DNA from 3 places in the Ureibacillus sp. 179-F W5.1 NHS genome. Region 2 is predicted to be linked to each of the others. Evidence: riboswitches for the same ligand, from Rfam matches in the RefSeq annotation. Region 2 holds a riboswitch; each other region holds the start of a gene.
What was found. Region 2 has a riboswitch for S-adenosylmethionine ahead of ACH0B5_RS17690 (O-acetylhomoserine aminocarboxypropyltransferase/cysteine synthase family protein). Riboswitches for the same ligand answer to the same signal wherever they lie in the genome.
Positions count from the first base shown of each region.

Region 1: it holds a riboswitch for S-adenosylmethionine, as region 2 does, so the genes downstream of both, metK (methionine adenosyltransferase) here and ACH0B5_RS17690 (O-acetylhomoserine aminocarboxypropyltransferase/cysteine synthase family protein) in region 2, are expected to answer to the same signal.
Region 3: it holds a riboswitch for S-adenosylmethionine, as region 2 does, so the genes downstream of both, ACH0B5_RS15220 (methionine ABC transporter ATP-binding protein) here and ACH0B5_RS17690 (O-acetylhomoserine aminocarboxypropyltransferase/cysteine synthase family protein) in region 2, are expected to answer to the same signal.

Region 1 covers NZ_JBIQFG010000072.1:1,278-4,410, reverse strand. The annotation lists gene ACH0B5_RS17460 (gamma carbonic anhydrase) at 1-245, shown strand, start outside; gene metK (methionine adenosyltransferase) at 737-1,933, opposite strand; SAM riboswitch class I at 2,405-2,520, opposite strand; gene pckA (phosphoenolpyruvate carboxykinase (ATP)) at 2,721-3,133, shown strand, end outside.
Region 2 covers NZ_JBIQFG010000080.1:879-4,011, forward strand. The annotation lists gene ACH0B5_RS17690 (O-acetylhomoserine aminocarboxypropyltransferase/cysteine synthase family protein) at 1-1,191, opposite strand, end outside; SAM riboswitch class I at 1,304-1,412, opposite strand; gene ACH0B5_RS17695 (glycerol-3-phosphate acyltransferase) at 1,555-2,184, shown strand; gene nfsA (oxygen-insensitive NADPH nitroreductase) at 2,322-3,056, shown strand.
Region 3 covers NZ_JBIQFG010000044.1:14,468-17,600, forward strand. The annotation lists gene ACH0B5_RS15215 (methionine ABC transporter permease) at 1-304, opposite strand, end outside; gene ACH0B5_RS15220 (methionine ABC transporter ATP-binding protein) at 297-1,322, opposite strand; SAM riboswitch class I at 1,488-1,593, opposite strand; gene ACH0B5_RS15225 (thioredoxin family protein) at 1,655-1,954, opposite strand; gene ACH0B5_RS15230 (toprim domain-containing protein) at 2,028-2,384, opposite strand; gene gcvH (glycine cleavage system protein GcvH) at 2,531-2,914, opposite strand; gene ACH0B5_RS15240 (arsenate reductase family protein) at 2,994-3,133, opposite strand, start outside.

The DNA of each region.
Region 1 (3,133 bases), on a different contig from region 2:
TTCGTAAACGAGCATTAATTGGGATGGGATCCATTATATTAGACGGTGCTGAGATAGGAGAGGGTGCATTTATCGGTGCTGGTAGTTTAGTACCACCGGGTAAAAAAATTCCACCTAATTCTTTAGCAATGGGTAGACCAGCAAAAGTAGTTCGTATGGTTACCCCAGAAGATAGAGAAGATATGGACCGCATTATCCGAGAATACGTTGAAAAGGGACAATACTACAAATCAATTCAAAAATAATGTTCTTAAGTGAGTGTAAACTTTCATGTTACACTCTTTTTATTAAAATCTTCGAAGTATTACCTCTATTTTTTGTTCATATAAATAAAGAAGGGGTGCTTCGTAATACGTCTTATAAAGGGATCTGAATGGTTACTAATCAGCCTTATTATTTTTACTGCACCGGTCATCGTATTTTTAACTCCCCTCATCATATCGATTGCATTAGATGAAATAGGGAGCGACCAACTAATTTTGTTTTTTCAAAAAATCCTTCTGTATGTTTTTATATTCGCTTTTTCCTTAATTGTTTTATACATTTTATCTATTGTAAAAAGGATGCTTAAAACATTATTTAAATTTTTCTTCCATTAATTTTTCTTTTACATATTCATTCCGAAATAAAAAAAAATCTGCTTAATTTCTATTGAAGTGGGAAAAACCACCTTAGAAATCTCGCAGATTTTTTCTTGTTATCTATGAATCAGCCTAATTTTCTTTCATGTAGAAAATTAAAGTCCGGCCTTTTCTCTTAATTTTTGAGCGATATCAGTGTTTTCCCATGGGACATCTAAATCTGTGCGACCAAAATGACCATAAGCAGCCGTTTGTTTATACATTGGACGACGTAGATCAAGCATTTTAATAATGCCAGCTGGGCGTAGATCAAACAATTCACTTACCCATTCTACTAATTTATTTTCTTCTACTTTACCTGTACCAAACGTATCCACTGATATTGAAACAGGTCGAGCTACACCGATGGCATATGCTAATTGAACTTCAGCACGCTCTGCAAGACCAGCTGCTACGATATTTTTCGCTACATATCTTGCAGCATATGCGGCAGAACGGTCTACTTTCGTAGGATCCTTACCTGAGAATGCCCCGCCACCGTGACGAGCATAACCACCATACGTATCGACAATAATTTTACGTCCTGTTAAACCAGCATCCCCTTTAGGACCACCGATAACAAAACGTCCTGTCGGGTTAATGAAGTATTTTGTTTCATAGTCGATTAAATCAGAAGGAACAACTTCATTAATTACTTTTTCTTTTAAGTCTTGTTGAATTTGTTCCAATGTTACATCTTCATCATGTTGAGTAGAAATAACAATCGTATCAATCCGAATTGGATGATTGTTTTCATCGTATTCTACTGTAACTTGAGTTTTACCATCGGGACGTAAATATGGAATTTCCTTTGATTTCCGAACTTCCGTTAAACGGCGAGCTAATTTATGAGCTAAGCTTATTGGTAATGGCATTAATTCTGGCGTTTCGTTACATGCAAATCCAAACATTAAACCTTGGTCACCAGCACCAATTGCTTCGATATCTTCATCAGTCATAGATCCTTCACGTGCTTCTAAAGCTTGATCTACACCTAACGCAATATCAGGAGATTGTTCTCCGATAGCAGTTAATACTGCTAAATTTTCTGCATCGAATCCATATTTCCCACGTGTATAGCCAATTTCCGCAACAGTATTGCGAACAACACTTTGAATATCAACATATGTAGATGTTGTAATTTCCCCGGCAACTAACACTAATCCAGTTGTTACCGTTGTTTCGCAAGCTACACGTGCATTTGGGTCTTCAGAAATGATTGCATCTAAAATAGCATCGGAAATTTGATCACAAATTTTATCCGGATGCCCTTCTGTTACACTTTCTGATGTAAACAGTCGACGGTTTGTCATTTGATTTCCTCCTAAGTTTATAGCGAGACTCTTTCCTCGTTGTTGATACGGTACTCTATTACCCATGTTTAGCCCACTTATAAAGATTAGTACTTCAAGCCGTCACAATGATATTTTTTGTTTAGCTTAAATTTTCCATCTTTTTAAAGATAGTTAAAAAGGACAGTAATTGTATAATGAAATATGTACAAAAACATGTTCTGAACAATTTTTAGCTACCTTTTGTGTTAGATTTCGTATAAAATGTATTGTAGAACATTTTTGAAATCTAGTTTTTATCGAGTGGCATCAAAAGTTATGGCAAGTGAAATTCACTTATTCGTAATTTGATACATGGATTTAGAAAGGCACATATAAAATAGGTAGTTAAACTATCCTTTTCATTGTGTTCTAAATTGAAAAAAAAAATTCCTCTACTCAAGTACTTTTGCATGAGTAAAAGGAATTGTCGTTTCATTACATTACCTTTCACTCTTATCGTTCAAGGGTATCCCCTTGCATCAGGTTGGCACCATCGCATTATAAAATGAAAATGCAGGTTGCCGGGCTTCATAGGGCCTTGACCCTCCACCAGCTCGGGATAAGAGTATCCGTTCAACACAACATCTTACGTAAAGTAACTTTAATTGTCAATGGATTTTACCTAAATCATGAAATGTTTTAAAATTATAAAATAATTTTCAGGAATTAGTATAGATTATTTAAATCAATGTGTTATACTATTTTTGAAATTAATCAACCCTCCCAATGCAAGTGGGAATTCTTAAAAAAGGATGGTATTTAATCGATGAATTCAGTAGAAATTGCAAATGAACTGAAGGAATTATTAAACGGAGAAAATATAAATGTTCAACTTTCAGTACCACAATTAGTGGAAAAAGCTACCGAACGTGGAGAGGCAACATTAACTGTAGATGGCGCTTTACGTGCTGAAACAGGTAAATATACTGGCCGTTCTCCTAAAGATAAATATATTGTAGAAGAAGAAAGCACAAAAGACAAAATCGACTGGGGTAATGTAAACCGTCCGATTTCTGCTGAAGTGTTTGATAACCTTTACGTTAAAGTTGTAAACTATTTAAAAGAAAAAGATGAGCTATTTGTATTCAAAGGGTTTGCAGGAGCTGATAAAGAATCACAACTTCCAATCCAAGTAATTAATGAATATGCATGGCACAATCTATTCTGTCATCAATTATT
Region 2 (3,133 bases):
TGAAACGCCGGCAACCTTTAACTCTTCAGGTGATAATTGTTGATGAGTAGTTGATGCTGGATGGATAATTAATGATTTTGCATCCCCTACATTTGCCACGTGGGAAAATAATTGAACGTTATCGATTACTTTACTTCCCACTTCTCGTCCACCTTTAATGCCAAATGTAAGCATTGATCCGTAGCCGTTTTTCAAATATTTTTTCGCTAATGAATGCGATGGGAAATTTTCTTTCCCTGGATAGTTTACGTATTCCACGAATGGGTGGCTTTCAAGATATTCCGCAACTTTTAATGCATTTTCACCATGCTTTGTATAACGCAAATGAAGCGTTTCTAACCCTTGTAGGAAGTTAAATGCACTATCAGCACTTAATGTTGGACCAAAGTCACGTAATAATTGAACACGAAGCTTTGTGGCAAATGCAGCCGTAGCCGTGTCAATTCCATAACGTAAACCATGGTAAGACTCATCTGGCTCTGTGAATCCTGGGAATCGACCTTGTGTCCAATCGAATTTACCAGCATCAACAACAACGCCTCCGATTGTCGTTCCATGACCGCCAATCCATTTCGTTGCTGAATGGACAACAACATCCGCGCCAAACTCAATCGGGTTACATCCGTATGGGGATGGGAATGTATTATCGATGATTAACGGAAGACCATGCGCATGAGCAATTTCCGCTATTCTCTCAATATCTAAAATGTTTAAACTAGGGTTCCCAACTGTTTCTGCATAAATTGCCTTTGTCTTATCTGTAATAGCAGCCTCAAAGTTTACTGGGTCCCTTTCATCTACAAAGGTTGTTGTAATTCCATAACGCGGTAAAGTATTTGCGAATAAATTATACGTGCCGCCGTATAATGAACCAGCTGATACGATTTCATCTCCTGCACCAGCTATGTTTAAAATAGAAAAGGCAATGGCAGCAGCACCAGATGATAATGCAACAGCTGCAGTTCCCCCTTCTAGTAAAGCAACTCGTTGCTCAAAAACGTCTACAGTTGGATTCATGATGCGAGAATAAATGTTTCCTGGTTGTTCTAGTGCGAACAATTGGCGTGCATGCTCCGTATTTTCAAAAGCATAGGCCGTTGTTCGGTAAATTGGTACTGCAATTGCTCCTGTTACAGGGTCTGGTTTTTGACCGCCATGAAGCAATTGGGTTTCCGGACGTTGTTGTGACATGTTTCTTCCTCCTAATATAGTATCGATGGGCGATCTTAGTATGAGGAGGACCTTTTGGAAAAACAAAAAGCCCTCTTCTAAAGAAGAGGGCTGCAAGCTGCAATTTTTCCTCCCCTTATCTTTCAGATCTAATCAAAATCTGTAGGAATTAGCACCTTTGCGTATTCACGCTGGTTGCTGGGCATCATAGGGCCTAGTCCCTCCGCCTCTCTGGATAAAGGTATTTGATTCATGTTCCATCGTTGAATTCACTATAAATCATAGTGATTTACTTGTCAATAATCTTTTTTAATTTTTCGAAACTTCTTATAGAATCATAGAGTATACTATAAATACATCTTTATGGAAAGGAGCCTTTTGTTTTTGTTATATCCTATCATTCTCGTCCTTATATTCGGTTATTTCATTGGTTGTTTACATGGATCCAATGTGGCTAAACTTTTATCGGGCGTTAACTTAAAAGAAGTTGGCCATGGTAATGCAGGTGCATCAAACGCAACGTTATCCCTTGGATGGAAGTATGGGGTTCTTGTTGCTTTAATAGATATCGGAAAAGGTGTATTGGCAGTTGTTTTACTTCGAGTCATTTTAACGAATTTTACCAATTTTTCGAGTGGCCAAATTTCAATTTTACTTTATTTAATCGGAGCTGCCGTTATACTCGGGCACAACTTCCCGGTTCATATGAAATTTCGAGGCGGAAAAGGAACAGCATCTCTAATTGGCATTTTCATTGCACTCGATTGGAAATTCGGTTTAATGGCTGTTCTTGCCCTTGTTGTTACTTCCCTACTAACGAATTACCTAATTATTGGCGTATTTGTTTTGTATATCTTTTTTGGCGTAACTGCGCTACTAATCGAGCCAACGATTTGGCCATTTTTAATCGCCCTTACTCTATTCTTAATTGCTCTGTATCTCCATGTGGAAAATGTAAAGCGATTACGTATCGGGTCGGAACCAAAAATTACATCCGCCTTTAAGAAAAACTAAACAGATTCCCATTAGTAGTGAAGGTTCCCCTTTTGTAAATCATGTTAAAATATACTAATATAGCCCTAAAGAGTATTTTCTCTTTAGGGCTATATGTTATAAGAGGAAATACATATTTAAAAGGGGAGGAAAAGGAAATGTCAGCAAAGGATTTATTACGTAGTCATTCATCTGTTCGAAAATATACAGGTGAACAAATACCGAAAGAAACGGTAATCGACTTAATTCAAACTGCACAAATGGCTGCGAGCTCACATTTTGTACAAGCATATAGCGTCATTTGGGTGACAGATGAAGAAAAGAAACAAAAGCTTGGTGAGCTGTCTAATAATGAGTTCCAATTTAAAACAGCAGGCGCTGCATTTTTATTCTGCGTCGATTTTAAACGTCTACAAGTTGCTGGACAAAAACATGGAGTCGACATTGTGGCAGATAGTGCGGAAAATGTAATAGTCGGTGTGGCGGATGTTGGCATTTTTGCCCAAAATTTCGTTATTGCTGCTGAAGATGCTGGTTATGGCATTTGTTATATTGGTGGCGCTCGAAACAATCCAAAAGAAATTAGTGAACTATTCAATTTACCGGACTATGTTTTCCCATTGTTTGCTATGACGATCGGAACTCCGACAAAACGTAACGAAACAAAACCACGTCTTCCAGTTGAAGCGATTTTACATGAAAATGATTATAACGCGGAAAAATACGATACGTTACTAGATGAATACGATGCAACGATGGAAAACTATTATGCAAGCCGTAGTTCGAATCAAAAAATGTCTAATTGGACAAAACAAATGGCTGATTTCTTAGTTGAACAAAGAAGACCGTTCATTAAAGAATTTTTAGCTTCAAAAGGTTTCAATTGGAAATAAATAAACCTTTTTATTAACCAAATTAAAAACCTGACAGATCTAAAGAAATTTGTGGACTTACCCCTGTCAAGTAGACA
Region 3 (3,133 bases), on a different contig from region 2:
TCAATGCCGGCAAAGCTGCTTCTACCCCGCGAATTGTTCCTAGTAAAAACTTCGTAAATGGAATTAATAAAATAATCAATACGATAAATGGAATCGAACGGAAAATATTTACTAATGATCCGGTAATAAAGTTTGCAATTTTATTTGCCCAAATTTGATGTGGACTCGTTAAAAACAATACAATACCAACTATTAAACCAATAACAAAGGTTGCTGCCGTTGAGATGATTGTCATATAAAGGGTGTCATATGTAGCTTGCCACATATCTTCCCATCGAACATTCGGAAATAATTCACTAAGCATGTTCAATCACCTCCGTTTGAATTTCTATTGAATTGAGTAAATCTAATGCTTTTTGAACGTTGCTATCTTCACCAACAATTTGAACAATTAATGTTCCATATGGTCCACTTGCCGTTTGTGAAATGTTACCGTGAACAATATTCACTTCTACATCGAACTGTTTAATTAATTGGGAAATGATTGGCTGTTCCGTCTTATTTCCTATAAACGTTAGTTTCACAATTTTACCCGTTGGATAATTAGCTAAAATTTGTTCAATGGAATTTTTTGAATCCTTTGTCCCAGACACTTGCATAACAAAGTTTTTCGTAATATCTGCTTGAGGTTGTTGGAACACTTGAAGAACATCGCCTTGTTCCACAACTTGTCCCGCTTCCATCACGGCCACACGGTGACAAATTTTACGAATGACGTGCATTTCATGGGTAATCAAAACAATTGTAAGACCTAGACGCTTATTAATATCTAATAACAATTCTAAAATGGAATCTGTCGTCTCTGGATCCAACGCGCTCGTTGCTTCATCGCAAAGTAACACTTCTGGATTATTAGCTAACGCCCTTGCAATTCCTACCCGCTGCTTTTGCCCCCCTGATAATTGGGAAGGATATGCTTTGTCTCGACCAGATAATCCTACTAAATCGATCAACTCTTTAACCCGTTTTGTACGTTCCGCCGCTGGAACACCGGCAATTTCCAATGGGAAAGCGATATTTTCCGCAACTGTGCGGGACCATAGTAAATTAAAATGTTGGAAAATCATACTAATTTTTTGTCTTGCTTGACGAAGTTTACTACCTGAAATAGAAGAAATCGGCTGACCGTTTACAACAACCGATCCAGCAGTTGGTTTTTCTAATCCATTTAACAAACGAATCATTGTACTTTTTCCTGCGCCGCTGTATCCAATGATGCCGAATATTTCACCTTTTTGAATGGTTAAATTAACATTTTTTACAGCTGCTATTTCACCATTTTTTGTTTTATATATTTTCGATATATCCTTTAGCTCAATCATATATGTACTCCTTTATATTACGCCTCAATAATTTATGTTGAGGAAGAAATGTATGTAAAATACACAACTTTTTTATCCTTTTCTTTTTAATCCCAAAATAAAAACCCTTTCTACAAAGACAAGTAGAAAGGGCACGCAATAAAACTTCTATTTACGATAACCGTTCTCTTATCTTTCAAAGTATCCACTTCGCGTGACTTGGCACCTTTTCACATAATGTGATGGTTGCCGGGTTTCATAGGGCACTTCCCTCCACCGCTCTTTATAAGAGTTACGATATTTAATTTTAAGATTATGGATGTAACTTTATCACGTTCATTTTAAGTAGTCAACTACTTTTTTAACTTTTCGTATAAATAGGGTACAGATTGAAAGGCATACACTTTTTCAACCTGATTATCCCTACTAATCAACAAACAAGGAACACTTTCTATTTGATAATCAAATGCTAGTTGTTCTAGAAAATTAATGTTAGCTTTACCTAAAGGTAGTTCAGGCAATAGTGTTTCTATTACGTCCAACATTTTGGAGGCGACTGCACACGTTCCGCACATAGGGGTATACAAATAAAAAGCCGTTAACGAATTTTGCTCCTTTTGCTGCTCCCAAGTTTCAATCGTCCATTCTTCCATCTTTCATCATCCTACTCAATTTTATATCAATAAGCTGCATTTTTTCTAAAAGAACCGGTTATCCCATAAGTAATTATACTTCTGTGGATGAAGATAAATATTGTTTATGCACTGAAAACTTTGCCTCATTTAATAAATGGGCCAACACTTTTTTAGGCGCATTGGCAACTTCTATATACGTTCTAGGAATGAAAAGGTGGATTGCTTCCGAATAAATTCTTTTCGTCAACTTTCTCAACTTTTCTCCCGAATTATCCGCATCAAATAAAGTGTAGAGCTTACATTCTTCAAAGGGCTCTAAAAGATCCAGTAAAGCATCTTCACTAATCGTCCCATTTGTACAAATAATTTTAACATCCTCAGCAAAAATTGGTGCAATGTTCAACTTATCCGATCGGCCTTCAACAATTATACACTTTTCAACAGTCATTTGCTTCACCCCACGCTTTGTAGTTATACAGCTAAAAAATGTCTGCAAATATGCATAAAAAATTAGAAAAAGAAGATGGTTACTTATTATATTTTATTGTAAAAAAAACGCCAGTGGTTTTCTGGCGTTTTTACTATATCATATTCTTATTCTGCATCAATTAATTCATTATATTGCTCAGGAGTTAATAAAGCATCAACTTGCGAAAGATCTGTTGGTTCAACAACAATCATCCACGCTTTTTCGTATGGTGATTCATTAACATATTCTGGACTATCTTCAAGCTCAGAGTTAATTTCAACAACTTTCCCTGAAATAGGTGCATATAGTTCTGAAACAGTTTTAACAGATTCTACACTACCAAATGGCTCGTTTAATTGAATTTCGTCGCCTACTTGTGGAAGTTCTACGAAAACAATATCGCCTAGTTCCGATTGGGCAAAGTGGGTAATTCCTACACGTACTTTTCCATCTTCTACTTTAATCCATTCGTGTTCTTTTGAATAACGTAAATCTTTCGGTGTGCTCACTAAAAACCCCTCCAAATATGTAATTCATTCAAGTTTAGTTTGACATATTTCTATAGCAAATACAAGCTAGTTCAGATGATTATTTCCAAGATTCTGCAAACTCAGCTTCTTTAAAACCTAACGTTACTTTTTCACCGTCAGTTACGATTGGGCGTTTAATTAACATCCCGTCAGAAGCAAGTAATTCTAGTTGTTCATCTTCAGACATTGAACTTAATT